2 linked regions of the Luteolibacter yonseiensis genome follow. Each later gene encodes a partner of the first gene's protein in a complex. Links are inferred from orthologs where the notes say so. Each region holds a gene or a part of one and is shown on either strand. Other genes may lie near its edges. The genes, in order: prfA and prmC.

Region 1 (14,934 bases):
TGCTGGGCCAGTCCGCGGCTTTCCAGAAAGTTCACCAGGTAAAGGAGATCCAGGGTCGCATCGGAAGGATTGTATTCCTCGCTATCATCCTTCCTCAGTATCCCAATCCTCTCGCCGACCCATGCGGTGTAGTCCGGCTTTTCCGGATCGAGTCCCAGAATTTTCAACGCTTCCGGGACGCGTTCGACCATCTCGTTGTAAACATAACCACCCAATTTCGAACTTTGAACAAACGCGGTGTCCGCCATTGCTGTTTCGCCGAGCAAGTACAACGCGTTGATGGCGGCCAGTTGGTCCTGGTCCCCGCGCCCGTTCAACGCGAGCATCAGCGGATATCGATCCAGTTCGCGGATCGGCTTTCCCTGCCAGCGCCGGATCGCGAGATCGGTGTAGGCCGTGGCATTCTTTTCGGCACCCGAATCTCCTTTCTCCCGCTGCAACCAAGGAATCGGATCGCCAAGCAGGACGGACATCACAGCGGAGATCTTCGATTCCCCTGCCGCGGTGGCGGCATTCTTCGCGGCTCCGACATTACCGGAGGCACGGTACAACGCGAGTTGCCAGGCGTCGGCATGGGGTCCTTTGAGCGTGAGCGCGCGCTTCAACTCATCATCCAGAGTCCCTTGGTTGCGGTGGAAATTCGCCAGCGCGAGCAGGCCGGTCGCCGTGGCCGGAGCCATTTCCAAAAACTCCCGCGCGCTATCGGCATCGCCCTTTCCCAGGCTTTCACGCGCCGCGATCACGGCCACGGCGGAAATGCCGAAATTCCCCTCGTGATTGGAACGCAGCGGTTCTTCGAGGCTGGCCCGCAGCTCTGCGCTCGACTCATTGGAATAAAGCTTGAGAAGCTGCCGCCACGCGCGTTTGCGGATGAGTTCCTCAAAAAGTTTCTCCTTTTCCCGTCCGGAGGCCTTGGCATACTGTTCGACAATGGCGATCACCGTGGGATCTGTCTCGGGAGTGATGAAGAGCTGGATTTTCCGGATCAATTCCCGTGCCCTGTAAGCCTGCTCGGGATCCTTGCCCTCCGCGACAGCCTGTAATGCGGGGAGTGCCGGATCTCCGATTTGCCAGATCTTCCGGCTGGCCTCCTCCCGTGTGCGGAATTTCGGATCGGCAAGTTCCTGGACGAGCACTTCCACGGATTTCTCCGGAGGAGAAGGCACGGTGGTGGGTTCCGGCGCGGCGTACGCGGTCCACGACCACGTGGAAAATCCCGCAACCATCAGGACTCGCTGAAATTTCATGAATGCCGAAACGTCGCGGATTTCCCGAATCAATCAACCTCGTTTTCCCGGTCAAGCCGCGAAACTCTCGCCGCAGGAGCAGGTGACCACCGCGTTCGGATTGCTCACCTTGAAACCTCCCTGCTGGAGATCGTCGGAAAAATCCAGTTCACTTCCGCTGACAAAGAGCGCGCTCTTCGGGTCGATCACGACATTCACTCCGTTGCTCGGCACCAGGATGTCCCGGTCGCGCGGGCCGTCGACAAGGTCCATCTTATACTGGAGGCCAGAGCACCCGCCACCGACCACCGCGATGCGCAGCGCGCCGTCCGGCCGTCCCTGCCGGTCGAGCAGGCCGCGCAGGTGTGACGACGCTCCTTCCAGCACCTTCACCAGTTTTTCGTTGCCGATCTTGTAGTTCACCGCCGCGTTCATGGCCGGAACGTGCACTGGAGACGGGAGACGGCAAGACATAAGACGTAAGAAAAGAGACTGATCAGCGAGCCGGGCGGGCGTGATCGGCCGTTTTCCCGCCGTTTGATCTTCCTCGTTCGATATCGAAATCATCTCTTGCCTCCAATCATCGGAATCCCGGATGGTAGGGTACATGAGATACCGCCCCTCCAAACGTGTTATCTGGCTCGCCATTCCGCTGATCCCTGTCCTGCTCATGTGCGGGGGTGTCTGGCTTGCGGGGACCTTCGATGAACCGGACATCTCAACCTGGGGCTCAAAACCTCCTGCCGCAGGAGCCCGCTCCAAGCCGCTGGGTTGGTATGATGACAGCCTTTTCAGTTTGGCGCACTCGAAGCTGAATCCGTGGAAAAGCGAGATGGGTCACGACTTCGGCAGTCATTTTTACAACCTCAAGCAATCGGAAAATCCGCAGGATCAAGAAAAGTATCGCAAGCTCATGAAGCTGGGGAAGGCGTGGTACGGACGCATCCTGGTCCGCTACCCCGAACTCTCGGTCACTTACAAAGACCTTCCAGCCGAACGCAACGGACTGCTGCAGTGGGCACGTTTCGAAAAACGCCTGCGTGACACGATAAAGCCGGGTGCATCCGGCCTCATCGACCTGCCGGACAAGCTCAAGGCGCACTTCGGAGTCACCAAGGAGTTTCCGTGGAATTCGCACTCCGTGAAAGACTGGCTGGATGACAACCGGGCGTTGCTGGATGAAGCGCGCGCCATCGCCCTCATGCCGGAGCGATCCTCCGGAGGCTTTTCCGAAGATGAAACGGTACTCGAAACGGGCATGGCAGCCCGCGATTTTTCCAAGGCATTTCTCATGGAGGCCAGACTTTTTGCCGAACAAGGCGATATCGGCCGTGCGTTGGAATCCATCCGGGCGGCAAACGGACTCGCCGATCATCTGAGGAATGGCGAGGCCCCCACCTTCATGCAGGGGCTCGTCGGTGCCAACGTCCAACAAACCATCGACCGATACGTCCTTTCCAACATCCTCCCGGCCCTTCCCTCCGGGACCGATGTCACGGCTTGGGAAAATGCGGCGAACCCGACACTCCGCCAACCCGCCGATTTCGCACGGCTGGTCCGGGGCGAATGGAATGCCTACATGCCCGGGGTCTTCCTTCCCGCGTTGGCGGATACGAAGGATCCCGGAACTCCCGCCGATGCGGAAGCGTTGGCAGAGGCCTACACCCAGGCATCCCGGTCGTTCGTCAACCGGAACGAATCACTCTCCCTATCGGACCTTCCGTCAAACCCTGTCGTCCGCCCCGGCTATAAGGACCTCTCGCTGCGCAGCCAGCGGATCGCCAAAGAACATGGCATGACAACGGACAGCCACAACCTGCGTGACACTTGGGAAAGGTACCAAGTCCAGACGGGAATGACGCAAGCCGCCTTCGCCATCCTCAAAGGCCAGCCGGTCCCCAATGATCCCATCTATGGAGCGCCCTACCAATGGGACCCGGTGACCCGAAAACTTTCGCTTCCGAAGATTCAGGAATTCAAGAAATCCGCGATCAAGCCGTTGATTCTACCGACGTTGTGACGGAGAGTATTTCCGCCCGTTGCAGGATAACGAAAAAACGGGCCGCCCCTTCTGGAGCAGCCCGTAAAATTCTTCGGAGATCGAAAAAACCGGAATCTCAGGATTCCTCGGTCTCGGTCGCTTCTGGAGCGGCGGTTTCCACCACTTCGTCAGCTTTCTTGGCGACTTTCTTCGCTGGAGCTTTCTTGGCGGCGGCGGCTTTCTTGGCCGGAGCCTTCTTCGCAGGCTCGGCCTTCTTGACAGCGGAGCTTTTCACGGTGCCGCCGAGCTTCAGCTGTTCAGCCTTGCGCTTCAAATAATCGGCGCGGCGACGGCGTTTGATGATCTTTTTAAGTTGTTGTCCCATGATTGGTGGCCCTCTGCCTAGGGATTCAGGCGGACGGGATCAAGGGGAAAATCTCACCAGATTTCACTCACCTGCTGTTTCGCATTCGACATGCGGCCCATTCCCGGCAGAGATTTCCGCCCCATGGCAGGCATCATCATCGCACCCAGAGCACGCATTTTCCACGGTCACGAATGGATTTATGCCACCGAGATCAAGAAAACCTTCGGCAATCCACAACCAGGAGACGTCATCACACTCAAGGATTTCCGGGATCGCCCGCTCGGCACCGCCATTTACAATCCGCAGTCGCAGATCGTCGCGCGACGCTTCTCACGCCGGAAGCAGGATCTCAATCTGGATTTCTTCACCCGCCGCATCGGCCAGGCGATCGAACACCGGAAAGCTTCCGGAATCGATGAAACGCTGGCCCGCCTCGTCTGGTCCGAGTCCGACGGCCTGCCCGGCCTGATCGTGGACCGTTATGGCGACCACCTGTCGGTGCAAACCCTCACGCTCGCCATGGACCTGCGCAAGGAGATCATCCGGGACGCTCTCATCTCCCTCCTCAATCCGGCCTCCATCGTCCTCCGGAACGACTCTCCCTACCGCAAGGCGGAAGGCATGGAGCCGGGGATCGAGATGCTGCATGGAGAAAATCCCGGCAGTTTCCAGGTCCGCGCGAACGACATCATCTTCGAAGTGGATCTCTATGACGGACAGAAGACCGGCCTCTACCTCGACCAGTTCCAGGCCCACGCCGAAGTCGCCGCACTCTCCAAGGGAAAACGCGTGCTCGACTGCTTCACCAATCAAGGCGGATTCGCCCTCGCCTGTGCGAAAGCCGGCGCCGCCCATGTCACCGCCGTGGACGTCTCCGCCAGCGCCTGTGAAGCCGCGAGGAAGAACGCAAAACTCAACGGTGTGGAGATCGACGTTATCGAGCACAATGTCTTCGATTTCCTCAAACACGCCAAGCCGGAGTACGACCTCATCATTCTCGATCCTCCGAGCTTCACCCGCAACAAGGCCACGCTCATGGACGCCATGCGCGGCTACAAGGAGATCCACCTGCGCTCGCTCAAGCTCCTCGACAAGGGCGGCCTCCTCTCCACCTTCTGCTGCTCCTACCACGCCTCGCGCGAACTCTACATGGAAAACCTTGTCGCCGCCTCCATTGATGCGAAGAAATCAGCGCGTCTTGTCATGAACCACTCCCAGCGCGCGGACCACCCGATCCTGATCTCCATCCCGGAAACGGGATATCTCAAGGGATTCACCGTGGAGGTGATCGCTTCGAGATAAACCGGCACCTCTCACCCGCCGGCCTGTATCCGCCGCATCCCTTCGAACATTTCCCGGTGCGCCGCCACAATGCGGGTGCGCCGGGCCATGTCGGGGGCCGGGTCCCATTGGTTCTTATCGTAGGTGCCCCCCAGCAGGATGCCATCCGTGCGCGGGAACATGTAGAGATCCTCGCTGATCAGGTTGTAGTTCACAGCTGGCTGCGGCAGGAGGAAGGTGAGCTGTCCTCGGATGGGCATCAGTTCCGGATCATCACAGAGCTGCTTCGCGCCCAGGCCCGCACAGTTGAAAACCACCGGATGCGGGAGGGACAGCATCTCATCCCGGTTCGCCATGGGCCGGATCAGGATTTTCCCGCCCGCGTCCTCGACTTCTTCGAGCAGGGAAGGCAGGTAGATCGACGGTTCGATCATCATGGTGTGGAACCTCCGGGCGTAATTGGCAGGGAAAACGTGCTCTCCAGGACCGAAGTCATGGAATCCAACCTGCAACGGGTGCAGCACGCCGCCGGGCCCGCTGATCCAACCGTTTTTGGGCGGATCATTGCTCAGGTAATAATTCGGCAGCCATCTCACGCCACGATGCGGTCCGACCAGGCGCTGGAAATACTGGTAAGAAAAAGCCGCCGCCTCGCAATATTGCGCCGCGAACGCCTCGGTCCGCCGGTCATTGTCGAACACGGAAAACGGCCACCATTGCGCGCCCGCAATGTTTGATGTGGTATCCGGTGGCAGCGCGGCGGTGTAGATCGTCACGCTCGCCCCCCGCAGTTGCAGCAGGCGCGCCGTGCTGAGGCCCATCACTCCTCCTCCGACGACGCCGCAGGATACTCCGGCGAGTGATCCCGCCAGTTTCACCGCGAGTTCCGAACTACCCCACGACAGGGTCATCCCGCCACCGCCATGGCCGTAGTTGTGGACGAGGATTTTCCCAGCCGCCTCTTCCCTGCGTACCACGAATCCGGATGGCCGGAAAGGGCGCAGTCCCGCGACCGTGCGGATCTCCAGCGCGGGATCAACCGTCACAGGGACGAGATCATCCCCCTCCCTATTCTTCCTGGTTTCCACCTTTTTCACTGCTTCCACCGGCTGCTCGCGCCGACACCCCGCTCCCGCCGCCATCCCAGCCAAAGTCAATCCAAGCACACGCCTCCGGTTCATCCGCGGACTACGTTTTCCGTCATCAAACTTTTTCATCCCGGACATACCCGCGTTCCGGCCTCCTCGATCGCCTGCCGCCCGAGGATCATCCACTTCCAGAAGGACTGGACAGCCAGCCCCCTGAGAACCCAACCTCTCCCCACCTCCCCGGCAGCCGACTTCCCTTTCGATGGACTATTCCTCTCTTATCTCCAAACGCCGCGACCGCTTCTCAGAACTTGAGGAAGCCGTGGGCGACCCGGAACTTTTCTCCAATCCCAAGCGGGCCACGGCCATCCTTCGCGAGCACCGCCAGCTCAAGGCTTCGCTCGATCTTTGGGATAAATTGCAGGACGTCAAACGCCAGCTCGCGGACAATCAGGAACTCGTCAGATCAGGAGATCCCGATTTCGCGGAAATGGCCGCCGAGGAGATCCCCGAACAGGAAAAGACCATCTCCGGACTACAGGAGGAGCTTCAATACGCCCTCCTTCCCGCCGACCCGAGCGAGGACCGCGACGCGCTTGTGGAAATCCGGGCGGGTGCCGGTGGAGATGAGGCATCGCTCTTCGCCGCCGAACTGATGCGCATGTACCAGCGCTACGCCGATCTGCGGGGTTGGAAGGCGGAGCACCTTGAAAGCTCTCCTTCCGAAGTCGGAGGATTCAAGGAGGTCATCTTGAAAATCACCGGGGAGCAGGTGTTCCGCTATCTCAAATACGAGTCCGGGGTCCACCGCGTCCAACGGGTGCCCGCCACTGAAACCCAAGGAAGGGTCCACACCTCCACCGTCACCGTCGCCGTGCTGCCGGAAGCTGAGGAAGTCGATGTCGAACTCAAACAGGAGGACCTCCGCATCGAAGTTTGCCGGGCGGGTGGCGCTGGCGGCCAGCACGTCAACCGCACCGAATCCGCTGTCCAGATTTTCCACCTTCCCACCGGTCTCTACGTCCGGTGCGAGGACGGACGGTCCCAGATCAAGAACAAGGAAATGGCTCTGCAGATCCTCCGTTCCAAACTCTACGAACAAAAACTCCGGGAGCAGCAGGACGCTTATTCCAGCCACCGCCGCTCGCTCATCGGCTCCGGCGACAGGTCGGAAAAAATCCGGACCTATAATTTCCCCCAAAGCCGCATCACCGACCACCGGATCGGCCACACCTCGCACAACCTCACCGGTATCGTGGCCGGCGACCTCACGGAGTTCACCAACGAACTCCAGAAGGCCGAAATGGCCGACCGCCTCGCGGAAGCGGGACTGTGATTCCGCAAGCTTGACGCGATTGGCGCAAACCGTCCCATCTGGCACCAGATGGCGACAGAATTCGCACGGAATCAATGATTCGGGACGGCGAATGTCGAAAATTCACACACTCCCGAAACCGGGAGCTTGACATCCATTTGCCGAAAGCGAGCGTGTATTCAGCTCACTACTTACAGTGTAGTTACACCCAAACCCTTTGTTCGCATTTCCAGGTTCTGGCAGGCTTCCACCCCTCGCGGGCGAAGCGACCCATTGTCATCCGAAGCTGGCTGTGTGACGTCCGATCATACAACCCAATACCCAATTTATCCATGAAACCCCGTCGCCTTACCGCGTTGTCCGCTTTTTCACGCAAACCCCTCGGTCTCCGGGCCGCCGCATTGTTACTCGCTGCGGGTACGAGCACCACATTTGCCGCCACCCTCTGGTGGGACGGAGGTGCCAGCACCGTAAACAGCGGGAGTGACAACTCCAGCACCACCGCCCAGAATTGGCTTTCCGGAGGCAATTGGGACAACGGCACCACGTCCGCTCCTGTCGCAACATGGACTGCTGGCGACTCCGCGGTCTTCGGCGGTACCGCGGCGAACCAGACGATCACGGCGGGAACCTTCTCCGTCGGAAATCTCACTTTCGGACAAGGAGTCGCAGGTGCCGGCACAAGCGGCACGGCTTACACGGTCTCGGGCGGCACTCTCACTCTGACGGGTAGCAGCATCACGACGAATACTCCGACCGCCCTTAATTCGGTCCTTACCGGGACCACCGGACTCGCCAAGGCCGGCTCCTCCACCCTCACGCTCGGTGGCAGCAATTCCTACACCGGTGTCACCGCGATCAATTCCGGGACGCTGAAGATCACCCCGTCCGGCTACATCCCCTACCGCTACTACAGGTTCACCGTTTCCGCCAACAATGGAGATGGCTACAACCAGCTGGGTGAATTGCATTATTATAACAACGGCCAATGGACCATCGCCGAGGCCGGCAGCGCCGCGCCGAACAATGGAGCTTCCGGCACCGAGCAATACTGGGGCAACGTCAACGACAACAAGGGGGCGAATGCCGGCGGTTTCACCAAGTTCGGCGTGGGTGGCGTGCCCTACAGCATCACCTATGACATGGGCAGTGCGAAGGTGATCAATTCCTACAACTGGTCCTCCGCGAACGACAGCACTCCCGCCCGTAACCCGAAACGGTGGATCGTCGCGGGAAGCAACGACAACAGCACCTGGATCCCTCTCGATGACCGCTCGACCAGCGACCAGGCCGGCCCCTCCAACACCTACACCTGGTCGGGAGCCACGACCAGTTACGCCACCGTGACCAATGCCGCCAATGACGGTGCGGCCAACGCATATCCCATTTCCGGATCGGGCAACATTCCGAACACCTCGGATGTCCAGATCGCAACCGGAGCCACCCTGGACTTGAACGGCACCAACCAGATCGTCGCGTCTCTTGGCAACATCGGCGGTGGCGGCGGCTCGATCACCAACAGCTCGGCGACCAAGGCCCTTACCCTGACGCTCAACCCCGCATCCGGAAGCACGACCTTCGGCGGCACGATCTCCGACAGCGGCGCGGCCTCCGCAATCAGCCTGCTGAAAATCGGCGCTGGCACGCAGGTTTTGGCCGGGAACAACACCTACAGCGGGACCACGACCATCAATGCCGGGACGCTTCAGCTCGGCGGAACCAATGGCAGTATCGGCGCAGGCATTCTTAGCGTTCTCGGAGGCACCTTTGACCTCGGCGGACACTCTCAAGTCGTTCAGAAGCTTTCCGGAACCGCAGGCTCCGTCAGCAACACCGCCGCCGGAGATGCCACATTGAGCGTCAATCTGCCGCTCACCACCGCTGGAGATTTCGCTGGAACCGTCACAACTCCAAGCACTGGTAAACTGAACCTCATCGTCAGTTCAACTTCCGGAGGAACCGCTTCGAATTTCTCATTGTCCAATCCAGCCAATACGTTCAAGGGCACGATCACTGTCAACGGCACACAAGTCCTCACCGGGGTTGATGCGAGCGGCGTGTTCGGCATCAACACGGAGGGCGCGCTGGGCGACCCCACCAACCCGATCGTTCTCAACGACGGAGGCACCCTTGCCAACATGTTCAACCCGAACCAGGGAGGCGGCTGGCCCGGCCACGCCATCTTCACGCTCGGTGCCGAACGCACCATCACCCTGACGGGCATCGGCGGAGTCATCCGCACGGGCTATGGCGAACTCTGCACGATCAACAGCCTCATCACCGGCTCCGGCACATTCTCGAAGGTCGATGGCGGCGGAGTGACCCTCGGCGGCAGCATCAGCAACAACTACACCGGCGGCACCGTCTTGGGCGGCACCGGCAAACTGGTATTGGCGAAGACCGGCGGCGCTCTCGCCATCCCCGGGGATGTGAGTCTGTCTTCCAGCGGTTGGGCAGGAAACTCGTCCGGCCTCGTGCTCGCGGCCAACGAACAGATCGCGGATTCGGCGATCATCACCTGGACCACCAACGCGCTTGGCGGTGGTACCCAGAGCGCCTCCTTCTTACGCACCAACGGCTTCACCGAAACCGTCGGAGGACTCGAGTCTACCGGAAACGGCGGCGAGGCGGTCATTGAAAACCGCGGCTATACCGACACCGCCGTCTACGGCACCGGCACGGTGATCGTGAATGTCACCGGCACCAACAGCTACACCTTCAATGGCGTCATCCGGGACGTGGACGGAGGCTCCAACGGCGGAAATGTCGCAATCACCAAGACAGGCACAGGCACGCAGATCCTCACGGGCGGGGGGAAAGCCTACTTCGGAGCCACCACTGTTTCGGGTGGAGTGCTTCAGGTGGATGGAACACTTCCGAATACTCCCGTCACCGTCAAGGATACCGGAAAACTCATCGGATCCGGCACCCTCGGCGGCACGATCACCGTCCAGTCCGGCGGCATCCTGGCTCCCGGTGACTCAACCGGCTTCGGCACCCTCACGACGTCGGGAGCGGTCACCATCGGTTCCGGTGGCTCGCTCTTCGGACCTGACCTCGGAAGTATCTTGAATGGTGCGGTCACGATCGCCTCTGGTGGAAAACTGCACGGAGTGGGCACCACCAATGGAGCCGTGACCGTTCAGGCGGGCGGAGAACTGGCACCCGGGGTCGATGACATCGGAAACCTCACCGCGAAAGCCGCGGTTTCCCTCGCCGGCAACGCCACATTCCAGGTCAACAAGACAAGTGGCCAGATCACAAATGACACGCTCTCGGGATTCACCAACATCACCTACGGCGGAACGCTGACCATCAACTACACCGGAAGCGCGCCAGCCCTCAACGATACCATCCAATTGTTTGTTCCCGGCCCGGGAGCAACCTTCAGCGGCTCCTTCTCCAGCATCGTCGGACTTCCCACCCTGGCTCCGGGACTGCAGTGGGAAACCACCGGGCTCGTTGGATTGGGCCGGATCAAGGTGGTGAACTACGTCAGCACCCCTAGTTTCAATCCCGTCGCGGGCGGCTATGTCGGAGCACAAAATATCACCATCACATCCGACTCGGGATCGACCATCTACTACACTATCAACGGGAGCCAGCCACCGTCCCCAACGTCCCCCTCGGGAACCAGTCCTGTCACAGGCATTACGATTCCCACGGATTCCACGGTCACCATACAGGCCTTCGCACGGAAAGCCGGTCAGACGGACAGCCCCATCGCAACCGCGGTTTATCGCACGATCACCACTCCCAAGTGGAATGTGGACGAGAGCGGCCTTTGGTCCGAAACCGGAAAATGGCAGAACATGGTGAGCCCGAATGCGGTCAACGCCACGGTGGATTTCACCCTCCCTCAAAGCGCCGCCACGTATGTCACCCTCGATGCCGGCCGCACCGCAGGGAATCTGATCTTCGGCAACACCGAGTGGAACCTTGAGTCATCGGATAACAGCGTCCTGACGCTGGCGACCTCCTCGGGCTCGCCAACGATCACGACATCCGGCTCCACCACGATCTCCGCGACCTTGGACGGCACCCAGGATCTCGTGAAAAGCGGTCCGGGAACGCTGACCTTGAGCGGCACCAACACCTACACTGGGAACACCACGATCGAGCAAGCAGTGCTCGCCGTCACCAGTTTCAGCGCCAACGGCACCGGTTCGCCTCTGGGCAAAGGGAACACGCTATCCATCGACGGATCGACGCTGCGTTACTCGGGTGCAAACAACGTGGGCTTCGGTGCGTTCAACCGGTCGGTGGTTCTTGGATCCGACGGCGGCACCTATGACGCAGCGGTCCCCGGTTCGACCTTCTGGTTCGCGACAGGAGTGATTTCCGGCACGGGTCCACTGACCAAGACCGGTGCGGGCCAGTTGATCATTCAGGCGACCAACACATTCGACGGAACTTTCCATGTCAACGAAGCGGAAGTCCAGATCCGCTCCGCCGCGGCATTGGGAAGCACCGTGGGGGATACCACCGTGGCCGACGGCGCACGCCTGTGCGTCGCGGCGGATATCACCGTCCCGGAAAACTTCATCCTCAACGGCAACGGCGGCGGCAATGGAGCTCTCCAGAACAATGACAACGCGGTGTCTACGGTCAGCGGAACCATCAGTCTCGCCACGAATTCGTCCGTCGGTGGCGGTTCTCCAAACCTCTTCACATTGAGCAATGTGATCAGCGGTCCCGGAACCCTGACCAAACTTGGCACGAATGCCGTTGCCTTGACCGGAACCGCCAGCAACACCTACGCCGGGGTCACCACCATCGGTGGCACGGGCAAACTGGTGCTGGCGAAAACCGGAGGAGCCCTTGCCATTCCCGGCAATATCAATCTTTCCTCCACCGCGTGGAACGGAAACGCGTCCGGCGTGGTTCTCGGCGGTGATGAACAGATCGCGGACGGCTCCATCATCACCTGGACCACCACCAGCCAGACCGGCGGAACACAGGAGGATTCCTTCCTGCGTCTCAACGGCCACACCGAAACCGTCGGCGGCCTGGTGTCCACTGGAAGCCCTGGCGATCCTGTCGTGGAAAACCGCGGATTGAATGACGCCGCGGCGTATGGAACCGGCACGTTGATCATCCAGACCACCGGACCCAACAGCTACAACTACAACGGAGTGATCCGGAACGTAGACGGTGGTTCGAACGGAGGCACGGTCGCCTTGGTCAAGACAGGCACCGGCACCCAGATCCTGAGCGGCAGCATGAGCAACACCGGCACCACCACGATCAATGCGGGTGCCCTGCAATTGGATGGATCCGCCGCCTTCCCGGTCACCGTCGCCACCGGCGGCACATTGAAAGGCAGCGGCTCGACATCCGGTGCGGTAACCGTCAACGCGGGAGGATTCCTTGCTCCGGGCAGCGACATCGGAACCCTCACCACCGGGAACACGACCATCGCCGGAACATACGCATTCGAAGGAAACGGCTCGATCGCCGACCGTCTCACCGTGAATGGAAACCTGACCATCACCGGCGCGACACTTGCGATCAATGCCATCACTCCTCTCCTGGAGCCAAGCTATGTCGTCGCCAGCTACACGGGAACCCTCACCGGAACCTTCACTGTCACCGGACTGCCATCGGGAGTCACCTTGCAGTATGATGGTGCGAACAAGCAGATCCTGCTCATCACGACACAAGCCGCCGGCTACAGCTCATGGGCCACATCCAAAGGCCTGACGGGAGCCAACAACGGCCTCGCCCAGGACCCGGACAGCGACGGTGTGAGCAACCTGTTGGAGTTCTACCTGAATGGAAATCCGCTTGCTTCGGACGCCGCCACCCTGGTGACACAATCCTTGGACGCCACCTATCTGACGCTTGCCTTCAAGCGCCGCGATGACGCGAACACGGACGTCGCCACCCAGGCCGCCCAATACGGATCGAATCTGTCGGGCTGGACCGATGTGACGATCGGAGCCGCCAGCTCCGGTCCGGACGGCAACGGAGTCATCGTCGACGTGGCGGCGAACGGCACCGATCCGGACTCGATCACCGTCCGCATCCCGCGCAGCCTTGCGGCGGGTGGCAAACTCTTCGGACGTCTCAAGGTCACGAAGTAAACTCAAACCACATGCAGGTGGCGGTGGAGACGCCGCCACCCGCATGGAGGTGAATGCGAAGCCCATGAGATGCTCGATGCGCTCATGGGCTTTTCCGTTCGTAGTCCTGCCCTTCAGGGTGTCTTCCGATCGCACGGAATACGTGATAAATGGCTAAACCATCTGCGAAGAATCCTTCGCTGACCATGCGTCACCGGGTTGGGTTCACAGTCTTCCGAGTTCACCAATCAACGCCTTTCAGGAGCTGCGACATTTTTGATCGCAGCTTGAAACAGCAGATCCCCCCTGTTGCGGCAGGAAGGCCCCGACTCCCATCACCCGGCGAACGCCCCCCGCAGCAATTCCAGACTCTTCGGGATCGCCGTCAACGGATCTTCCTTCCCCTCGAATTCCAACGAGACATATCCCGTGTATTCCGCGTCGCGCATGATCTTCGCGATGCGGTTGTAATCCAGATCCAGCGTATACCAGACTCCGCCTCCGAAGTAGGTTTTCGTCTGCAGGAGAACGGTGTCCTTCGCAAGCGCGGCGAGCCGGTCATAGGGGTTTTCCAGGAAATTCCCGGTGTCCAGCGTCACCCGCAACCAGGGTGAATCCACGGCTTCCACCACACGCTTCACGCCTTCCACCGTGCGTCCCAGGCCCCAATGGTTCTCCAGACCCATCACCACCCCGCGTTTTTCAGCTTCCTTCGCCAGTTGCTGGTAGGCTTCGATCACCCAGCCATAGGCATCCTCCTCATTGTGGCCTTCCAGCGGCTTTTCCTCGCCGCGGTTCGCCATGAGCTCGTCAAAGGATTTCGAGGTCCCCCACGTGCCCGAGTTCACGCGGATCGTCGGTATTCCCATCTGGTACGCCTGCTCGAGATAAGAGATCGTCTCATCCACATTCTTTTTCCGTTTCTCCTTGTCCGGGGAAAGGAAGCCCTGGTGCGTCGAATATCCCATCAGGTCCAGCCCCAGCAAAAACGCCCGGCGTTTGATTTTCATCAATTCGGCCGGTTCGGTGGAAACCAACTGCCGCTGGAGGATTTCAAACCCGTCGAAACCCATGCGCGCCGCGTGTTCGATGCAGACATCGATGGGCCGCAGGTCCTCGCGGTTGAATCCCCAGAACGAATAGGAGGACACCCCGATCCGGTTTCCCCGTCCTTTGGATGGTTTCGCTTCCTCCGCGCCTGACAACAAAGGCATGGCGGAAAATGCGGCGGCGGACGTGAGGAAATGGCGGCGTTTCATCTGGCGCAGCATGCAGTCTCCATACCTGTTGGAAACAAAAAACGTTGCTCATGTCCCTTTGAATCATGACCCGTTACGGATGGACCGGCCGGCCGGAAAAATGATTGAAATCTGACTCTCCGGAGACGAGTAGATCACCTTTCCATATTTCCCCACAACCCATGAGACCGCTGATACTTCTCGCCTGCACCGCGCTTTCCGCCATCGCTTCGGAGGACTACAAATTGGTTTGGTCCGATGAATTTGACAAGGCAGGGCCACCCGACCCGGCGAAATGGGGTTTTGAAAAGGGAATGCTGCGCAACAACGAAAAGCAGTTCTACACCGATCGCATTCGGAACGCCAGGGTGGA
Region 2 (14,775 bases), on another replicon or contig:
GGGCTTGGGCGCGGGGAAAATCAACGGCCCCGGCGGGAAGATCGATCCCGGCGAAACCCCTCTCCAGGCGATCATCCGGGAAACCCAGGAGGAGTTGTGCATCACGCCCCACACGCCGAGGAAACTCGGCGAGCTGCGGTTCGCGATGTCGGACTGTCCGGACATCCTTTGCCATGTCTATCGGGCGGATGACTTCACCGGCACACCCACCGAAACGGATGAGGCGGTGCCCGTATGGACGCGGCTGGAGGAAATCCCCTATCAGCGGATGTGGGAGGATGACAGGCACTGGCTGCCTCTTCTGCTCGATGAACAAACCTTCCTGGGGAAATTCGTCTTCGAGGGGGAGCGCATGCTTTGGAAGGAGATCACCACCGGCGTCCGGTGGTGAATGGACAATAAAAAGCCGCCTTCCACCTGAACGGAAGACGGCTGATGGTCCCGATTGGAATCGGGTCTTCGATTTACAGCGCGGCCTTGAGCGACGCGAACCTGGACTTGAGTTTCGCCAGTTCCGCCTCGGCCTTGTCGATCTGATTGCTCAGGGCGAGGAGGGAGGTGAGCTTGGCGTTGAGTCCACCGGACACCACGGCGGCCTTCGGAGCTTTCGCCGCCTTGGAAGCCTTGGCTGGAGCGGCTTTCTTGCCACCCTTGGAACTCACGCCGGCGGCACCGAGCCAGGCCACGACGGTCAGCGGGGAGATGCCGAACTTCTTGGATGCCGTGCTCGCACCGCCACGACCGTTCGCGGCGTTGTATGCCACCACGAAGTCGGTGACTTCCTTCTTCTGGTCGTCGGAATAACGGCTCTTCTTGCCACGGCCGTCGGCGGCGGCCTTCGGAGCCTTCGCCTTTGCTTCCTTCGGTGCTTTCGCAGCCTTGGGAGCTTTCACGGACTTCAGCCAGCTTGCGACGGTGAGCTGGGAAATATTGAATTTCTCAGCAGCCTTGCTCTGGCCGCCGCGGCCGTTTGCCGCATTATAATTCACCGCGAAATCGATGACTTCCTTCTTTTGTTCATCGGTATAGCGAATTCCTTTTGAGGATGCTTTCTTGGTAGTAGTACTCATGACACATGCAAGCTATGACTCAAGCACAATCGATCAAGCGAAATTTTCCTAATATCTTTCCCAATATCATAAGCATCATTCCACTAAATGATGGATCATTCCTTCCCCACATCTGAGATCGCATTCCAGAATCCCGATCTATCATTCATATCCGCGAGCCAGTAGCCCGCTCCATCCATCACCCTGGGCCTGGCGACAACACCGCCGAATCCGACGAACAGATCCACATCGGGACCTGTCTCCATATCCGACATGCCATCCCCCATCATCACCACCCGCTCGGGCAGGAGGGCCGTTTTCCACTCGCGGATGACTTCGTTCTTACCAAGATTCCGCGTGGTGGGATAGGTTTCCCCATAGCCCTTGTAGCTTCCATCATCATTGAAATATACCGGCACCGCCTCCACATGCTCAACCCCGAGCAACTCCGCGAGCGGCCGGATCAACGGCGCGAATCCCCCAGACAGGATGATTGGCAACCAACCATCCGCCTTCAATTCCTGAATCAATTCCGCAGCCCCTGAAACCACTGTTTCCATGTAAAGTTGCGCGATCGACTCACATAAATCACGATCCGGACGGATCATTTCCATGCGTTTGAAAAACACATCCCCGATGGGCACCTCCCCGTTCATCGCCGCATGGGTGAGATCCACCACCCGCTGGAACACCTCGTCTCCCTTCGCACGCGCGAGTTCGTCGATGCCCTCGATGGTGGAAAGCGTCGAATCACAATCGATGAAAAACAGTTTTCCGCGTCGCACGGATGGGGGATGGATCAACACTTCCGTCCCGACATCCACCAGGTCGAACAGTTCGATCACGTCCGTGTTGGCAAGCCTCACGCATCCCTGGCTGGCGGGATGGCCGATCCGATCCTCTCCGTTCGTGCCATGTATATAGATATTCCGCTCCAGTGAATTCGCGTTTTCCGGATCAAGGCCCTCCATCCTCAGGATGCGGGTGAGCACCAGGTCCCCGGCACACACATCTCCCTCGCGCCAGAGGCCGACGGGCACGCGCTGTTTGAAAATGGTGCCAAGAGGCTCGCCATCGCCGATTTTCTCAGAGATCACGAAGCGTCCCGAAGGCGTGCGATAACTCCCTTCCACAAAACCAACCCCCTTGGTGGCGGTGGAAACGGAGAACTGGCGGATGCGTTCATCTCCCTCGATGACACTGAGTGTCTGGTCATCGATGGAAACTTCCAGGCGGCGTGATGGAGTCATGGTGGTGATAGGATCAAGAGTGCGTTGTGCCCTCCCATTCCATGGGAGAGTTTATAGATCGGGCCGGAGGCATCAAGCGGCTCGTGCGGCAGGTTGAAACCGTCCGGAGCATGCAGGCCGGGGAGATTCGGCGGGAGTTTTCCCTCTTCCAGGAAACGTGCGAGGATCACGCTTTCCAACAAACCGCTCGCACCGATGGTATGACCGATGAAGGGTTTGAGAAGGTGAAGATCCGGTGGATCCGCAGGAAACGCGCGGCGGAACGATGCCGGATCCGCCACCGCCTGCACCGATGTGCCGGTGGCGTGCGGACAGATGGCGGAGGGTTTTCCATGGAGTGCCAACGCCTTTTCGAACAGCTCGGGCGTGCGTCCGCCGTCGGCGGGAATGCCGACAGGATCGCGGGCATCGGAGTTGCATCCGTAGTGAAGCAAGCGGGAGAACTTTCCTTCGGCGGGTTCGATCGCCATCGCGGCGGCGCCCTCGGCGGGGATGAAGCCCGCCGATGCCGGGTGGTAGGGATCCAGGGCCATCGCATCCGCCAGCAAACCGGAAGCATGGTAATTATCCAGCAGAAGAGGCACCAATGGCAGGTCCACCGCCACCGCCAGCGCTCTCGGAGCGGCTCCGGACCGGACCATCATCATCGCGATCCCCACCGCGTCCAGACCGGCGGCGCAACCGCTGGCAAGCACATGGTTCGGCCCCGTGATGCCGAACTCGATCGATATCGCGGAGCAGGGTTCGCTGTGGATCGTGTTGCTGGCGGCCATCAGCTTGAACGGCCTGCGGCCCGGCCAGGGCCCCAGCCAGCCCGCCGCATTGCCACGGCTGGTCCCGATGACGAGCGCGGCATCCCGCAGATCATCATCCCTCCAGCCCGCCGCGGAAACGGCTTCGCGCGCGACATGCAGGGCGGCCATGGTGGCTGGACTCCACTTGCGGTTGATCAACAATTTACGTTCCCCGATCCATGCCCCTGGGCGGTGGGCATGGGGGCTGTCATTTCCCAACAACCCACCCAGCTTCCGGAACGGCGTCCGGCGTGCGAGCACCGCCTGATAATGCGACGCCACATCTGAACCAAGGGCTGAAAGGGCGCCGAGGCCCGTGATGGAAAGTGCGGTATGGATGGACACGGGTTAACAAGCGGGAGCATTCCCGCAAACCTAAATTCACATTTGTCAGAGGATGAGCTGGGCACCCAGCTCGACCACACGTCCCGGCGGAAGTTGGAAATATGCGGTGGCGGGGGACGCGTTGCGCGCCATCATCGCGAAGAGTGACAGGCGCAGACGCCCGAAAAGAGTAGCGTTCTTGCCCACGAAGTATGTCTCGCGACCGAGGAAATAGGTGGCTTTTCCCGCGGGAAAACGATGTTCCTCCGGCATCCTGTTCTTGAACGCTTCCGGCACGTCCGGTGTTTCCGCGAAGCCGAAACGCATGGTCACACGTTGCAGGCCATCACCGAAATCCTCGAATTCGAGCGTCTCGTTCTCATTCGCCCGTGGCTGGTCGAGAGTCTCCACATGAAGCAGGATCACCCTTTCGTGGAGGATTTTATTATGTTTGAGATTATGGAGAAGAGCCGTCGGGACCTGCAGTCCCTTGCCACTCATGTAGATGGCGGTTCCGGTGACACGTTGGATTTTTCCATTCTTCAGATCCTTCTGAAGAACATCGATCGGCAGCGCGTCGCGGATGATCCGCGCATAGAGCATCTTCCGTCCCCAGATCCATATCAACATGGCCGACATGACGGCGGCGGCGATCAACAACGGCAGCCAGCCGGATGGGAAGATCTTCAATACATTCGCTCCGAGAAACGCTCCGTCCAGGATGAGGAACAGCCCGGTGAGGATTCCCGCCTTGAGCTTCGACCATCCCCACACCGTCCGTGCCGCGGCGAAGAACAACACCGATGTGATCGTCATCGTGAGCGAGATCGCGATGCCATAGGCACCCGCGAGAGCGGCGGAGGTCTGGAAGGTGATCACCAGAAGGATGCAGGCGGCGGCAAGGATGTGGTTGACGGCCGGCACATAGACCTGCCCCACGGAATGTTCCGAGGTATATAAAACCCGCATCCGGCACATGCAACCGAGCTGCACCGCCTGGGTGGTGAGCGAGAAAGCGCCTGAGATGAGCGCCTGGCTCGCGATGATCGCGGCGGCGGTGGCGAGGATCGTCAGCGGGAGCTGCAGGAAGCCGGGAGCCAGCAGGAAAAACGGATTACGGATGGCGGACGGGTCCGAGGTCAGAAGCGCGGCCTGCCCCAGATAGTTGATCACCAAGGCCGGAAGCACCACCACGAACCAACCGATGCGGATCGGCGTGGTGCCGAAATGCCCCAGATCCGCGTAGAGCGCCTCGCCACCCGTCACCGCGAGAAACACCGCGGCCAGCAGCGGGAACGCGTGCTTCCATTCCCGGACAAGGAAGGACAGCCCCTCCCATGGTCCCAGTGATCTGATGACTTCCGGATGCATCAGGATCTGCCTGCCACCAAGAAGTGCCAGCGACAGGAACCATATCAACACCACCGGCCCGAACAGCTTGCCCACCTGCCCCGTACCGAAGCGTTGGATGGAAAACAAACCGATGAGGATCACCACCGACGCAGGCACCGTCCAGTGGGCGACAGCCGGACTGCTGACCGCGAGCCCCTCCACCGCGCTGAGCACCGAGATCGCCGGAGTCAGCATGCCGTCGGCATAGATCAGGGCGGCACCCGCCAGACCGAACAGCAGGATTTTCCGGGAATCCACATTTCCAAGCTTCTTGGAAGTGCTGCGGATCAATGTGGACAGCGCCAGGATTCCTCCCTCGCCCCGGTTGTCCAGTTTCAGGATGATGAAAAGATATTTCACGGACACCACCAGCAGCAGCGCCCATACGATCAGCGATGCGGCTCCCGCGAGATTCTGCGGATTGATCGGTGCGCCATGTCCGCTCTCCAGGGAGAAACACTCTCGGAACGAATACAAGGGACTGGTGCCGATGTCACCGAAAACAATGCCCAGCGCAGCAAGGGTGGTAGCTGCCAACGAATGCGAATGGCCGTGATGGCCGGGGGTTGATTCATTCATCGTAGCAAGCGGATCGCCTGCGCGGGCTTCAAATCATTTCCCAACCCCGCTGGCTAGTGAAATATACATTCATTCACACCCCTTTTCAGAGGGTGATCTGGGCGCCGAGCTCCACCACGCGCCCCGGAGGAAGCTGGAAATAAGCCGTCGCGGGGGAGGCGTTGCGGGCGAGCACTCCGAAGATCGACAGGCGCAGGCGGTCCATGAATGTCGCATGTTTTCCCATGCCATAACTCTCCCGGCCGAGGAAATAGGTCGCCTTGGACACCTGCAGTTTGGCATCGCCCTTCAGCCGTTTCTTCAATGCCGCCGGAACATCCGGTGTTTCGGTGAACCCGAAACGGATGGTGACGTTCTGCAGGCCGTCACCGAGGTCCTCGTATTCGAGCAGATCTTCTTCGGAAGCCGTCGGCTGGTCGGTGGTCATCACGTGCAGGAGGATCACCCGTTCGTGCAGGACCTGGTTGTGCTTCAGGTTATGCAGCAGCGCGTTCGGCACCTGGGTGCCTTTTCCACTCATATAGATCGCGGTGCCGGAGACGCGGTGGATCCTGCCTTTCTTCAACTCCCTGAGCAGATCCGCGATCGGCAGCGAAGCCGCGACGATGCGTTCATACAACCGCTTCCGACCCCACAGCCACGTGAGCATGGTGCACATCACCAGGCCGCCGATGGTGAGCGGCAGCCAGCCCGTCGGCAGGAGTTTCAAGGTGTTCGCGGCGAGGAAGGCGGCCTCGAATGTCAGGAACAGACTGGTGACCAGACCGGCCTTGAGACCGGACCAACCCCAAACCGCGCGTGCGGCGGAGAAGAACAACACGGTGGTGATCGTCATCGTCACCGAGATCGCGATGCCATAAGCTCCGGCCAGCGCGGCGGATGTCTTGAAGGTGATCACCAGCAGCACGCAGGCGACCGCCAGCAGGTGGTTCACCGCAGGCACATATACCTGCCCCATCGAATGCTCCGAGGTGTAGAGGATCTGCGTCCGGGGCATGCAGCCCAGTTGCACCGCCTGGGCGGTCATCGAGAAGGCTCCCGAGATCAGTGCCTGGCTGGCGATGATCGCCGCGCAGGTGGCGAGGATCGTCAGCGGCAGTTGCAACATGGAAGGGGCGAGCAGGAAGAAAGGACTGCGGATCGCCAGGGGGTCCGCCGTCAGCAGCGCGGCCTGCCCGAGGTAGTTCAATACCAGCGCCGGGAACACCACCGTGAACCATGCGACCCGGATCGGTTTCGTCCCGAAGTGGCCGATGTCCGCATAAAGAGATTCTCCTCCGGTCACCGCGAGAAACACCGCGGAAAGCAACGGAAACGCATGTTTCCACTCGCGGCAAAGGAACGAAATCCCCTCCCACGGGCTGATCGCCCACAACACCTGCGGGTGAGCCCACAGAGCGCGGATTCCCAGCGCGGCCAATGTGACGAACCAGAGCAGGATCACCGGGCCGAACAATCTTCCGACCAGTCCGGTGCCGAAGCGCTGGATGTAGAACAGCGCGACCAGCAGCACCACCGACAGCGGCACCGCCCAGTGGGCGATCACCGGCGCGCTCACCGCCAGACCTTCCACGGCGCTGAGCACGGAAATCGCCGGCGTCAGCATGCCGTCCGCATAAATCAATGAAGCTCCCGCCAGACCGAACAACAGGATCTTTTTGGGGTCCCTTCCCCCGAGACATCTCAAGGCTCCGCGGATCAGGGTAGAAAGAGCCAGAACACCGCCCTCCCCCTTGTTGTCCAGTTTCAGGATGATCAGCAGGTATTTCACCGTGACCACCATGATCAGCGACCAGACGATCAGCGAGGCGGCACCCACCAGGTTGCCCGCCGTGGGAGTGGCTCCGTGAGACCCGGAAAAACACTCGCGGAACGCATAAAGCGGACTTGTTCCGATATCTCCGAAAACAATGCCCAGGGCGGCCAGTGTGGTTGCCGCAAGGCGAGGTCTATGGCCGGCGTGGCCTCCGTGTGTGTCGCTCATCGTCGCGGGCGGGTCGCTCGCAGGCGCTAAAAAACATTTCAGCCCGCCGCTGGCCAGCGAATTCACGAGGCGGGAAAATCCCGATCATCAGGCTTGGCGCGCGCGCCGCGCTCCCCCACGCTGCCGCGTCTGACGAATGAGCACTGTTCTGGAAACCATCGACGGCGGCACGCGCTATCTCGAAAAACGCGGCATCGAGGACGCCCGGCGCAACATGCAGATGCTCGTCGCCCACCAGCTCGACTGCACGCGGATGCAGTTGTACACCCAGTTCGACCGCCCCATCGACGAATCGGACCTCGCCCCGCTGCGGGTGAACCTCAAGAAACGTGGGGAAGGCATCCCTCTCCAGCATCTGCTCGGAAAAGTCTGGTTCCACAAACTGGAGTTCAAGACCGACGCCCGCGCGCTGATCCCCCGGCCCGAGACGGAGGAGCTCGCCGAGTTCATCTTGCAATGGGATCTTTCCGTTGATTCCCAAGTGCTTGACATGGGCTGCGGCTCCGGTGTGCTGGGCCTCACGCTGGCCTCCGAACGACCCGGCTGGCAGGTCACCCTCGCCGACATTTCCCCGGACGCGCTCGCCCTCGCCCGGGAAAACGCCGCCGCACAGGAGATCCCGAACGCCCGCTTCCTGCAAAGCGACCTCTTCAGCGCCGTTGATTCGTCATTCGACGGCATCGTCGCCAACCTCCCCTACGTCCCCGACTCCGAACGCGCCACCATCTCCCGGGAAGTCCGGCACGATCCCGAACTCGCGCTTTTTTCCGGCCACGACGGACTGGACCTGATCCGGCGGTTCATTCCGGACGCGTTCCACCGGCTCAACCCCGGCGGCTGGCTGGCCTTGGAAATCGGCCACGATCAGGCTTCACAAGTCGCTGGAATTCTCGATGCTTGCGGCTTCACCGACATCGAAGTCAAAACCGACCTTTCCGGCATCGCCCGCTTTCCGTTCGCGCGGAGAAGCCGGGAGCCGGCGATCGGGAGTTGAGAGGAAGATGACTTTTCCTACCAATTTCCCACAAGCGCCGCTCCATTCCATTTTCTTCACTCAACTCCCAACCACCAACTCTCAACTTTCCCATCCATGGACAAACTCGTAGTTCACGGCGGCTCCACCCTGCGGGGGGCCATCAACATTTCCGGTTCCAAAAACGCCTCGCTGCCGATTCTCGCCGCCGCCATCCTCACGGGTGAGGACTGCATCATCCGCCGCGTGCCGGATGTTTCGGACACGAACTACATGATCCAGATCCTCAGCGCGCTCGGCGCGGATGTGGAACGCTCCTCCGGCACCGTCCGCATCTCCTGTGCCGACATCATCGACGAAGCCCCCTACGAGCTCGTCCGCCGCATGCGGGCCTCGATCTGTGTCATGGGCCCGCTGCTCGCCCGGAACGGCCGCTGCGTCGTTTCCCTTCCCGGCGGCTGCGTGATCGGCGACCGTCCGGTGGACCTGCATTTGCGCGGATTGGAAGCGCTGGGCGCGAAAATCGAATTCGAGGGCGGCAACATCACCCTCACCGCGCCGGATGGCCTCAAGGGGGCGGAAATCGACCTGCGCGGCACCCACGGCCCCACCGTCCTCGGCACGGACAACGTGATGATGGCGGCGACCCTCGCCGAGGGCATCACCGTGATCGAGTCCGCCGCCGCCGAACCGGAGGTGCTCGATCTCGCGAATTTCCTCAACGCCATGGGTGCGAAGATCACCGGGGCCGGCACCCGCCGCATCGTCATCGAGGGGGTGAAGGAACTTCGCGGCGTCGAGCACACCGTCATTCCGGACCGCATCGAGGCCGGGACCTTCATGGCCGCCGCCGCCATCGCCGGAGAAGGGGTCACCCTCCGCCGCGTCTGCCGCGAGCACATGAAGGCCATCACCGCCGCCATCGAGGAATCCGGCCACCGTGTGGAGTTCAACGAAGCGGGCGATTCCTGCACCATCCATCGCGGCGAAATCCTGCAGGGCGTGGAGATCTCGACCGCGCCTTACCCGGGTTATCCCACCGACATGCAGGCGCAGATGACCGCGCTGCTCGCGACGACGCCGGGTCTCAGCGTGATCAAGGACACCATTTTCCCGCAACGCTTCATGCACTGCGCCGAGCTCAAGCGCATGGGCGCGGACATCAAGGTGGATAACGGCACCGCCGTCGTGCGCGGCGTGGAAAGGCTCTCCGCCGCGCCTGTCATGGCCAGCGACCTCCGTGCTTCCGCCGCACTCGTGCTCGCCGCACTGACCGCGAAAGGTTCCACCGAAATTTCCCGCCTCTACCACATCGACCGTGGCTACGAGCACATCGACGAGAAGCTCCTCATGCTCGGAGCGAACGTGCAGCGGGTGAAGGACCGGTGAAAGAGAGTCCAACCTGTATTCGCATTGCTCTGGATTTCGTCAGAGGTCCGCCTGAGGCAGGTCCCGCAGAGGATCGGGAATCTCTGGCTCAAAGAAATACAAATCCAGGTCGTCGACGGCACTTCCGGCACGGACATTCCTCCGACAATCGGAATGCCCGGAGACAGCGGTGAGAATTTGCCACATTGCCACACAGGAGGCTCTTCTGAGAAAATCCGTGAGTTCACCATCATTTCGGACAAACCTGTATTCTTTCGAATCCAGTCCGAAGGGTATTTGGAACAATGGCTTCAGATCAAAGAGGAATCGCCTCACCAGAACATCGTGAGGCTATAGAAAAAACAAGTCATTTCCCCCATCTCACGCTGTCCGGCCTCCAGAAGAAAGTCTCCCGCCCCGTCCGACGTATCCATTGCCACATGCTCCGCCTGAAGACATTCATCCTCCTCGCCGCCACCTCTCTCGCCGCGCAGGGGAAAAATCCGATTTTTGCCGCCGCGGATCCTCATGCGGCGGTCATCGACGGCACGCCATGGATCTTCCCGACCCACACGGAAAAAGGGAAAAACTTCTTCGCCTTCAAGTTCACTCCCCAGAAAACCTGGGAAAAGGTCGGACCGCTTCTTGATCTGAAGGACGTTTCATGGCTGAAGAACGAACGCTACCGCGGGCTCGGCCCGTGGGCGCCGTGCATCGCGATCAAGGGCGGAAAATACTATTTCTACTACTCCGTCGGCCCGCAGAGCGAAGGCCGTCCGTCGCGCATCGGTGTCGCGGTCGGAGACTCCCCGGCAGGGCCCTTCAAGGATTCCGGCAAGGCGCTTCTCACCGGCGGAAACGGCTTCGAGGCCATCGACCCGATGGTGTTCGAGGACCCGGCCAGCAAGAAATTCTACTTCTACGCGGGCGGCAGCGCCGGCGCGAAGCTCCGGGTCTTCGAGATGGCGGACGACATGGTGAGCTTCCGCAAGGAGATCGAGGTCAAGACGCCGGAAAATTTCACGGAAGGGGCGTTCATGCACTACGAGGGGAAATTCTACCATCTCACCTACAGCCACGGCGGTTGGCAGGACGCCAGCTACTCGGTGCACCATGCGACTTCCGAATCCCCCACCGGGCCGTGGAAATACCGTGGTGTCATCTTGAAAAGCGACGCCACCCACAAGGGGCCCGGCCACCACTCGATCATCCAGTACCCGGACAAGAAGAGCTACCAGATCATCTACCACCGTTGGGACAACCGCGAGGGAGACGGCCCCTACTCCGGCTCACGGGTGGTCGCCATCGACAGGCTTTTCCACACGACGAGCGGCGACATCAAGACCGTCATCATGACGGATTGAGACTTTTCCTTGCGCGGCAACCCATCAGCCTCTCCGTTATCCTTGATCATGATCCTGTTGAAGAAAACACCCATCCGCCTGCTGGCACTCCCGCTTCTCGTCACGGGAGCCTTCGCCCAAGGCGGAAAAGGCGGTGCTTCGAACGCTCCGCTTGTCGCGGAAACCTACACCGTCAGGAAAGCGCCTTTCACCCAGACCCTCTCCACCGTCGGCACCCTGCGGGCGAACGAATCCGTCTCCCTCGTTTCGGAACTTTCCCGCCGCCTCGTGAAAATCCACGTGCAGGAAGGCAGCGCCGTCGCCGCCGGGGATCTCTTGTTCAAGCTCGACGACAGCGACCTCCAGGCGGAACTCGGTGAAATCCAGGCCCGCATCTTTCTCGCCAACACCAACAAGAAACGCGTGGATAACCTCCTGCCGAGCAAGGCCATCAGCCAGCAGGAATACGACAGTTCGACCGCCGAGCTGGCCATTCTGGAAGCCCAGCGCAACACCCAGCAGGCGCAGATCGCCAAGACCGAGATCCGCGCGCCCTTCGCCGGGCGCGTCGGCGTGCGGCAGGTCAGCGAGGGGGCCTTCGTCTCCCCCACCACGCCGCTCATCACGCTGCAGGACGTCTCCCGCATCAAGGTGGATTTCCCGCTGCCCGAGCGCTACTCCGGCGAGGTGAAGAGCGGGCAGAAATTCACCTTCACCGTCGCCGGAAACGGCACGAAATTCGAAGGAGAGATCACCGTGCTCGAGCCCGCCATCGAGGCGGCCACCCGCAGCCTGCTCGTCCGCGGCATCTGCAGCCAGCCGAAGGGACTGCTCCCCGGCGGATTCGCCGAGGTCACGCTCTCCCTCGACCAACTGGCGCACGGCTTCATGGTCCCGAGCCAGGCGATCGTCCCTTCCGCGAGAGGCCAGGGCATCTATCTGGTGGAGAATGGCAAGGCCAAGCTCCAGTCCATCGAGATCGGCCTCCGCACCGATGACCAGGTCCAGATCCTGCAAGGCGTGAAAGAAGGCGACACCGTGGTCACCACGAACCTCCTCCGCATCCGCCCCGGTCTGGAAGTCACCGCAGCGACCGCGCCATGAGTCTGTCAGACACCAGCATCCGGCGGCCGGTCCTGGCGATCGTGATGTCGCTCATCATCGTTCTCTTCGGCGCGACGGGTTTCTATTTCCTCGGCGTCCGCGAGTATCCGGCGGTGGATCCTCCCATCGTCACGGTCCAGACGACCTACCCGGGTGCGAACCCGGATGTCGTGGCGTCACAGATCACCGAACCGCTGGAACAGGTCATCAACGGCATCGCCGGCATCCGCACGCTTTCGTCCGAGTCGCGGCAGGAGCGCAGCACCATCACTGTGGAGTTCACGCTGGATTCGGACCTGGACACCGCCGCCAACGACGTGCGCGACCGTGTCTCGCGCGCAGCCAGAAACCTCCCGGTGGATTCGAACCCACCCGTCGTGGAAAAAGCCGACGCCGACTCCTCGCCGATTCTCTTCCTCTCCATGGTCAGCGACAAGCGCGGCATCCTGGAGGTGAGCGACATCGCGGACCGCGTCGTCCGCGAGCGCATGGAAACCATCCCCGGTGTCTCGTCCGTCCGGATTTTCGGCGAAAAACGCTACGCGATGCGCCTGTGGATGGACCCGGTGAAACTCGCCGTCCACCGGTTGACTCCCGCCGACGTGCAGGCCGCTCTCGACACCCAGAACGTGGACCTTCCCAGCGGCCGCCTGGAAGGCTCCAGCAACGAACTCTCGCTCCGCACGCTCGGCCGCCTGTCCACTCCCCAGGAGTTCGAAAACCTCATCATCAAGCAGGAGAACGGCCGCCAGATCCTCTTCGGCGACATCGGCTACGCGGAACTCGGCCCGGAAAACCTGCGCACCGGCTTCAAGAACGGCCAGCTCTACCGCATCGGCGTGGCCATCATCCCCCAGCCGAACACCAACGCCATCGCCATCGCCGATGAATTCAACAAACGTCTGGAACAGGTCCGCAAGGAAGTCCCGCCGGACATCACCGTGGAGGTCGGCTATGACTTCACCCGCTTCGTCCGCCGCTCCGTGGCCGAGGTGGAGGAAACTCTGGTCATCGCCTTCGTGCTGGTGGCGCTGATCATCTTCCTTTTCCTGCGGGACTGGCGCTCGACGATCATTCCCGTCATCGCCATTCCGGTGAGCATCATCGCCGCCTTCTTCATCATGTATCTGGCGGGCTTCTCCATCAACGTGCTCACGCTCGTCGCCATCGTGCTCGCCATCGGCCTCGTCTGCGATGACGCCATCGTGGTGCTGGAGAACATCTACACGAAGATCGAGGAAGGCATGACGCCCATGGAAGCGGCACTCACCGGCTCGAAGGAAATCTATTTCGCCGTCATCTCCACCACGTTCTCGCTCGCCGCCGTTTTCCTGCCGCTCATCTTCCTTTCGGGACTGACAGGCCGGTTGTTCCGCGAGTTCGGGATCACCCTCGCAGGCAGCGTGCTCGTCTCCGCGTTTGTCGCGCTCACCCTTTCCCCGATGATGTGCCGCTTCCTGTTGAAAAAACACGGCGACACCCCGAACTGGTTCTACCGCACGACGGAGCCGTTCTTCAGAGGGCTCACCAGCGGCTACCGGGGCATGCTCGGGCCGTTCCTGCGCTGGCGGTGGCTGGCATTTCCGATCCTGCTGGCCAGCGGTGGCATGATCGCCTGGCTCGTCGGTGTGATCCCCCAGGAGCTAGCGCCGTTGGAAGACCGTGAGAACATCCGGGTGAACGTCACCGCTCCCGAGGGCGCCGGTTTCGAATACACCGAGAGCTGGATGGACAAGATCGCCGCGTATGTGGATGAGAACATCCCCGAGACCTACCGATCCTTCACCATCCTCGGCGGCGGTGGCGGCGGCTCGGAGGCGAACTCCGGCGCACAGAACATCTATCTCAAGGCACCGGAGGAACGTGGCCGCACGCAGGACCAGATCGCCGAGCAGCTCACCCGCGAACTGCAGGATTTCACCGGCGTGCGATCCTTCGCGTCACAACCACCGACCATCGGCGACCGCCGGGCCGGACAACCGCTCGCCTATGTGATCCAGGCGCCGAACTTCGAGTCGCTGGTGAAGGTGCTGCCCGAGTTTCTCGCGGAAGCGAACAAGAGCCCCCTGCTCCGCCAGATCGATGCCAACCTGAAGGTGAACCGCCCGGAAGGCGTCATCTCCATCGACCGCAAGAAGGCCGCCGAGCTTGGCATCTCCGTGGAGGAGATCGGCAAGACCGTCGAGTTCGCCTACTCGGGACGGCGCTTCGGCTACTTCCTGAAAAACGGCAAACAATACCAGGTCATCGCCCAGATGCAGCGGCAGGACCGAAACGACCCGGGGGATTTGAAAAAACTTTTCGTCAGGACGGCCAAGGGCGAAATGGTTTCCTTGGACAACCTCGTCAGCTTCTCCGAGTCCGCCAGCCCGGCCGCCATCTTCCGTTTCAACCGCGCGGTCTCGGCCACCATCCAGGGTACTCCCGCGCCGGGACACACCCTCGGCGACGGCATCAAGGAGCTGGATAAGGTGGCGGAAAAGGTTCTTCCGGAGAATTTCCGCACCTCGCTGGCCGGACAATCGCGGGATTTCGCCGAAAGCTCCTCGTCTCTGTTGTTCGCTTTCGTTCTCGCGCTGCTCATCATCTATCTGGTGCTCGCCGCGCAGTTCGAA

Evidence for each region.
Region 2: the proteins of prfA (region 1) and prmC are in contact, whole or in part, in a crystal structure (PDB 2B3T), measured with the Escherichia coli proteins. The link is inferred for Luteolibacter yonseiensis from one-to-one orthologs.

Annotation. Positions count from the first base shown.
Region 1 is NZ_JAENIK010000012.1:461,264-476,197, reverse strand. Bases 5,275-8,242 are described here. They hold prfA (peptide chain release factor 1), read left to right. Parts: upstream 5,275-6,205; coding sequence 6,206-7,279; downstream 7,280-8,242. Other genes in these bases: JIN84_RS17650 (beta strand repeat-containing protein), read left to right, coding at 7,591-8,242; JIN84_RS17660 (FAD-dependent oxidoreductase), read right to left, coding at 5,275-5,901. In the rest of the region: JIN84_RS17685 (tetratricopeptide repeat protein), read right to left, coding at 1-1,247; JIN84_RS17680 (iron-sulfur cluster assembly accessory protein), read right to left, coding at 1,299-1,661; JIN84_RS17675 (hypothetical protein), read left to right, coding at 1,834-3,246; JIN84_RS17670 (hypothetical protein), read right to left, coding at 3,344-3,592; JIN84_RS17665 (class I SAM-dependent rRNA methyltransferase), read left to right, coding at 3,716-4,876; more of JIN84_RS17660, read right to left, coding at 4,888-5,274; more of JIN84_RS17650, read left to right, coding at 8,243-13,344; JIN84_RS17645 (sugar phosphate isomerase/epimerase family protein), read right to left, coding at 13,659-14,582; JIN84_RS17640 (glycoside hydrolase family 16 protein), read left to right, coding at 14,744-14,934. UniProt on the Escherichia coli protein: Peptide chain release factor 1 directs the termination of translation in response to the peptide chain termination codons UAG and UAA.
Region 2 is NZ_JAENIK010000008.1:65,951-80,725, forward strand. Bases 6,629-9,437 are described here. They hold prmC (peptide chain release factor N(5)-glutamine methyltransferase), read left to right. Parts: upstream 6,629-7,508; coding sequence 7,509-8,366; downstream 8,367-9,437. Other genes in these bases: JIN84_RS06585 (potassium transporter Kup), read right to left, coding at 6,629-7,438; murA (UDP-N-acetylglucosamine 1-carboxyvinyltransferase), read left to right, coding at 8,463-9,437. In the rest of the region: JIN84_RS06555 (8-oxo-dGTP diphosphatase), read left to right, coding at 1-391; JIN84_RS06560 (hypothetical protein), read right to left, coding at 465-1,070; JIN84_RS22940 (HAD-IB family phosphatase), read right to left, coding at 1,166-2,299; JIN84_RS06575 (beta-ketoacyl synthase N-terminal-like domain-containing protein), read right to left, coding at 2,296-3,438; JIN84_RS06580 (potassium transporter Kup), read right to left, coding at 3,484-5,388; more of JIN84_RS06585, read right to left, coding at 5,474-6,628; more of murA, read left to right, coding at 9,438-9,734; JIN84_RS06600 (family 43 glycosylhydrolase), read left to right, coding at 10,154-11,077; JIN84_RS06605 (efflux RND transporter periplasmic adaptor subunit), read left to right, coding at 11,126-12,160; JIN84_RS06610 (efflux RND transporter permease subunit), read left to right, coding at 12,157-14,775. UniProt on the Escherichia coli protein: Methylates the class 1 translation termination release factors RF1/PrfA and RF2/PrfB on the glutamine residue of the universally conserved GGQ motif, i.e. on 'Gln-235' in RF1 and on 'Gln-252' in RF2.